Regions from separate parts of the Clostridium saccharobutylicum DSM 13864 genome, predicted to be linked through region 2. Evidence: riboswitches for the same ligand, from Rfam matches in the RefSeq annotation. Region 2 holds a riboswitch; the other holds the start of a gene.
The links. A riboswitch is a leader RNA that binds a small molecule or an ion and turns the genes downstream of it on or off. The one in region 2 is predicted to bind lysine.
Positions count from the first base shown of each region.

Region 1: linked by a shared signal. The riboswitch ahead of dapA (4-hydroxy-tetrahydrodipicolinate synthase) and the one ahead of lysA (diaminopimelate decarboxylase) in region 2 are both predicted to bind lysine.

Region 1 is NC_022571.1:5,031,451-5,034,675, forward strand. It holds gene dapA (4-hydroxy-tetrahydrodipicolinate synthase) at 484-1,347, opposite strand; lysine riboswitch at 1,484-1,650, opposite strand; gene CLSA_RS21520 (sulfite exporter TauE/SafE family protein) at 1,864-2,628, opposite strand; rRNA gene rrf (5S ribosomal RNA) at 2,834-2,950, opposite strand; rRNA gene CLSA_RS21530 (23S ribosomal RNA) at 3,013-3,225, opposite strand, start outside.
Region 2 is NC_022571.1:4,789,882-4,793,106, reverse strand. It holds gene CLSA_RS20560 (beta/alpha barrel domain-containing protein) at 164-838, shown strand; lysine riboswitch at 998-1,166, shown strand; gene lysA (diaminopimelate decarboxylase) at 1,416-2,711, shown strand; gene lepB (signal peptidase I) at 3,008-3,225, shown strand, end outside.

The sequences.
Region 1 (3,225 bases), 240 kb from region 2:
ATTTATTGTTTTAATTACATTTTATTACATATACTTGTACAAATATACTAAAAACTTAATTATTTTACAACACTTATATTTAATTGCAAAAATGTAACATTTAATCACAATAAATTGAAAATATAGTATTTATACACAACCTTGTTATTTTAACATATATTTTTATACAAGTACATATAGTTTTAATAAGAAATCATCAATAAAAAAAGAGAAAATATAGAATTAATAACACTCTATACTTTCTCTACTTCCCCTATTTTTAATTTATTGCCATGCTTATTGCTAAAACCGCTATTGGCTAACCCCATCGAATATATATCATTTATAATTTCAATTTGTACTGATAGTTTTTTTATTTTTCCACGTATCAATCAAATTTATACTTATATACAATAATATTATTTTATTATATTTATTTATAATTTATGCTAATACAATTTATAATGACCTAATTAATTAAACTTGCTTACTTTTTTTATTGCTTTATATTAGTATATTGTCCAGCCTACTTTCTAATTCACTTGTTATATTAACCATTGGTAATCTAACTTCATCAGAATCAATTAAATTTAATTTCTTTAAACAATATTTTAATGGTGTTGGATTTGGTTCTGCAAACAATAATGGTATCATATTATATAAATCTCTCCATTTTTCAAGTGCAGCTTGATGATTATTTTCCTTTACCAAATTGTACACCTCAATGAACTCTCTAGTTCTAAGGCTAGCCGAAGCCATTATTCCACCATCTCCACCAAGTGTAAGTGTAGTATAAAAATATGCATCTTCTCCTGTTAATATTGAAAAATCCTTTGGTCTATTGATTAATAGATCCGCTGTCTGTTTGATATTACCTGAACAATCTTTTATTCCAATTATATTTTTAAGTTCAGCTAATCTAAATATAGTTTCATTTTCTACATTAGTTCCAGTTCTATATGGAATATTATAAATTATAATATCTAAATCAGTAGATTGAGATATATTTTTAAAATGTTCATAAAGTCCTCTTTGATTAGGTCTTGAATAATATGGTGCTACAGATAATATTCCATTTACTCTATTCCTCTCTGCAATTTTTAATTTCTTAACTACTTCGCTAGTATGATTACCACCTAATCCTGTATATACTTGTACCCTATTATTATTATATTCCATTGTTTTACTTAAAACTTCTTCATATTCATCACACAAAATAGTAGGTGATTCTCCAGTAGTTCCAAGTGGTATAATTCCACTAACACCTTCATCTATATAGTGATTTACCATTCTTTCATATGACTTAAAGTCTATCTTTCCATCTTTAAATGGTGTAAGTAATGGTATTATTACACCTTGTACTTTCATTAATTAATACACTCCTTCGAATTTAATTAATTAAATAAGAAAACCCGTCAATATTCTGACGGGTAGAGTTAATCGTATAAAGCTTTAGAGAAATCAAAAATAAATCTAATAAGTTAGTTTAATTTTAATTTTATCAATTCCTTGTAGCTCTCCACTTTCGTGACAGTTATACATATATTTTATGCATCCCCAGAAATAAATTTTTGCATAATTTAAATCTTCGGCCATAATACCTTTCCTTATAAGTCATTGTCTGCCGACTCATTATAAGTACTATTTATTACTGGCACCTCTACCTCAGGTTTCCGTATTAAATTACTTTAAATTATACTACTATATCTATTGCTTGTAAACACTATTGCTAAAAATTGTGAATGTTTTTGTCTAGATATTAATGAATATGTATTAGCATTGATATTCACAACATATACTTTTTTAAATACTGTAAATACTTTATATTTATTATTATGTAAATTATATAATTGATTCTTGACTTCTATAAATCATACATAATATCTATAAAAAACTATAGATTACTTTTCCAAATAACATAATCACAACAAGTAAAATAACCGGTTTAATAACTTTCGCTCCATTTTTAATAGCAAAATATGCACCTAAATAATTTCCTAACACTGCACAAATCGCTGCTGGTAATCCCACCGAATATAGGACTTTTCCATTTAATATATATAGTACAAGCGATGAAAGATTAGATGCCAAATTTACTAATTTAGCATTACCTGATGCAGTAATCAAATTAAAGCCTAACAAAGATGTAAATGCTAATACTAAAAATGTTCCTGTTCCTGGTCCAAAGAATCCATCATATGCACCTATGATTAATCCTATAAAAAATGCTATAAAATAAAGCTTTTTATTTTTTAATTCTTTCATATAGTCTTCTGATCCAAACCTTCTATTAAAAAGCAAAAATATAGCTACTATAGGTAAAATTATCATTAAACAATATCTTAAATACTTCTCATCTAAGAACAATACAAGTTTTGTTCCAAACCATGAACCAATAAGTGCCCCAACTGCAGATAAAATTCCAGGTTTTATTTTAATATTTCCACTTTTAAAAAACTTAACAGATGCAATAGATGTTCCAATACAATTAGCAAACTTATTAGTTCCATAAGCAATATGTATAGGAATACCTGCAAAAATATATGCTGGTAATGATATTAATCCACCTCCTCCAGCCGCAGCATCAACAAATCCTGCACAAAATACTAATGGACATATAATCATCAACATCATTTCATAAGAATACATAAGCTCCCCCCATTTTTAAATAAATATTTTAAAATTAATTAGAACCTTATAAAAACAATTTAAAAAACTCAATTAATTTTAATTTCATTTAATAATAACATACGTTCTTACATTTTAATAATCATTAAATATATTAAAAAACAATGCAATACATATTTATATATAAAATAAAAAACGATAGTTATTACAACTATCGTTTATGCTTACCTCGCGACGTCCTACTCTTCCACACAGTCTCCCATGCAGTACCATCGGCGCTATAGACCTTAACTGTCCTGTTCGGAATGGGAAGGAGTGTTACCTCTATGCCATCACCACGAGATTTTGAAAGTTTTGTTCTTTCAAAATTGCACATAGTTCTTAATGTATTACAACTTGATTATATTGGTCAAGCCCTCGACCTATTAGTATCAGTCAGCTAAATACGTTGCCGCACTTACACCTCTGACCTATCAACCTTGTAGTCTTCAAGGGGTCTTACTAGCTTATGCTATGGGAAATCTCATCTTGAGGTGGGCTTCACACTTAGATGCTTTCAGCGTTTATCCCTTCCCGACTTAGCTACCCAGCTATGCTTCTGGCGAAACAACTGGTACA
Region 2 (3,225 bases):
GAATTGTGGATAAAACCTGTGGATAATGTTGATAAGTCTATAAAAAATTAACTTTAACAAATAGTATAAAGTAGTATAATATATCTATATAGTACACTTCTTGGATGCATACTACCTATGCAAATGGTAGCAAGTATTAATCTAAAGGGAGGGATTAAAAATTATGGTGGCTAAGGAATCAAAATTTGTACCAGAAATAAAAGGTGCATTAAGAAATCATGTAATTGAGGTTCCATCAATTATAAGAGATTGTGGTGGAATTAAAATTTTCGGTAAAAGAATAAAGTCATTATTATTCACTACCGATGTTGCACTTATCAGAAATAGTAATGCTGATGCAATTATTGCAGTATATCCATTTACACCCCAGCCGTTGATAACACAAGCACTTGTAATGGCAGCAGATGTTCCGGTGTTTTGTGGAGTTGGAGGAGGAATAACTCAAGGTAAAAGAGTTATAAATTTAGCACTAGATGCAGAATTTAAAGGAGCTATGGGAGTAGTTGTTAATGCACCGACAGCCAATGAAATAGTTCATAAAATAAGAGCAACTATAGATATACCAGTTATCGTAACTGTTATTTCAGAAGATGAAGATATATCAAAGAGAATAGAAGCAGGAGCTACTATATTAAATGTTTCGGGAGGAAAGAAAACAGCTCAAATTGTTAGAAACATAAGAAAGAGATTTCCGGAATTTCCTATAATAGCAACAGGTGGTCCAACTGAATCAAGCATTAGAGAAACTATACAGGCTGGAGCTAATGCAATAACATTTACACCACCAACATCTGCAAGTATTATGGGTAATCTCATGGATAATTATAGAAATGAATAAAATCTTCAAATATAGAAGATACTAAATTAGAAATAATTGAATTAAGTAATGTGGCAAGATTTAGAAGATAATTTGATAAATAATATAAAAAGGTATTGATTTAAATAAAAAGTATGGTATCATATTTTTTATAATTGAATAATATAGTAATGTAACATGACCTGGGGTAGAGGTGCTGTAATAAAGAGTAATCATAAGGAGTTGGCAGACGATGATTTATGTTAAAAGGGATTATGGCCGAAGGAATAAGTTATTTGCAGTGATTTATTTCTGGGTATTCATATAATATATGGATAACTGTCACGAAAAGTGTTGAGCTACAAGGTACATCTTTTTTCAATTAAAATGACATTTACAATAGTCAATAAAGGAAGGGCTTGTTAGTAATTTATTTAAGTTAACTTAAATATAGTATTATTTATATCCTTTAGAGATAGTTGATAACTGGCAATAACAATTGTTTAAAATATTGTGCACAATAATTTAGCATATTCTCTACCACTCGTCACAGAAACACATTCTGTGGCGTTTGTTTTTTATTATGATAAATTATGATTAAAATTTGGGGGTAACAAAAATGAAATTATTTGGAACGATGAAGGTTGAAGATAACCAATTATCAATTGGAGGAATTAAGGCTGAGGATTTAGTAAAAGAATATGGAAGTCCTTTGTATGTATTTGATGAATCATTAATACGAGAATATTGCAAGGACTATAGAAAATATTTCAAATGTGAAGAGAATGGTAATAGAGTGGCTTTTGCTGGAAAAGCATTTTTAACTATTCAAATGTGTAAATTATTAAAAGAAGAAAACATGTGTTTAGATGTTGTATCAGGCGGAGAGTTATACACAGCATACAAGGCAGGATTTCCACTTGAAAGAGTAATGTTTCATGGTAATAATAAAACATTAAATGAAATAGAACTTGGGATTAAATTAGGTGTTGGAAACTTTGTGGTAGATAATTATCATGAAATGGATATATTAAATGATATAGCAAAAGAATATAATAAAGTACAAAACATTTATTTAAGAATAACTCCAGGAATTGAAGCACATACTCATGACTATATAAAAACAGGTCAAATTGATTCAAAGTTTGGGTTTGCACCAGTTGAAACTGTCATAGAAGATGCTATTAAAAAAGCTATAAGTTTAGAAAATATAAACCTTGCAGGGATACATTGCCACATAGGTTCACAAATTTTTGAATTAGAGCCATATGAAGATGCAGTAGAGGTAATGTTAGATCTTGTGAAAAAAACTGAAGAAAATTTTGGTTATTTTATAAAAGAAGTAGATTTTGGGGGAGGTTTTGGTATATACTATAGTAGAGAGGATAAACCAAGGACAACTGCTGAATATTGTGAAACAATAATTAACAAAGTTGACGAGGTTTGTTCAAGAACTGGTCAGAAGAGGCCAATTCTTACTATAGAACCAGGTAGAAGCATAGTAGCTAATGCAGGAACGACTTTATACTCTATAGGAGCAGTTAAGGAGATTCCAGGAGTTAGAAAATATGTTTCAGTAGATGGTGGAATGACTGATAATATAAGACCTGCTCTTTATAATGCACAATATGAATGTATTTTAGCAAATAATGTTCAATCAGATTGTGAAGAAAAAGTAACTATAGCAGGAAAGTGTTGTGAGTCAGGAGATATATTATTAGAAAATGTTAACCTTCCAGTAATTAAGAGTGGAGACATTTTAGCTATAATGACTACAGGTGCTTATGGATATTCTATGTCTAGTAATTATAATAAGATACCAAAGCCAGCAGTAATTATGGTTAAGGATGGAGATTCAAGACTTATCTGTAGAAGGGAATCATATGAAGATGTAATAAGAAATGAAGTTCATTAAACCTATTAACTAAAAGTTTGATATGTGTTTTATAAACGAACTGAATTACATTTTCAATTAAAAAGCTTTTTATTAATATTCTTTCCCAAGATTATAATATATAAAGGAGATATGCACTAATTTTTTATAAAAATTAGTGCATATCTTTTTATTTATTAAATACATATATTCTCATGCTCGTAAATAAACGTAATCTTTTTTTAAAAATTAACAACTTGTAAATATTATAATTTAAAATTATGGTATACTTAGATAGTATAAAAATATAAAATAGATTAGCATAGGGGGCATAAAGTGTGTCAAAAGAAATCAATGAAAAAGAGATAGTAAATGATAAAAATTCACATAAAAAGTCAATAATAAAAGAATGGATAATAGATATTGCTGCTATTGCAATAATTGCATTATTAGTATGGCGTTTTGTGGGATATGGAGTTTGGATTACAAGTGGATCGATGATGCCAGAATTACAAGTTAAAGATAGGCTGATTGTGACAAGAGTACATAATCCTCA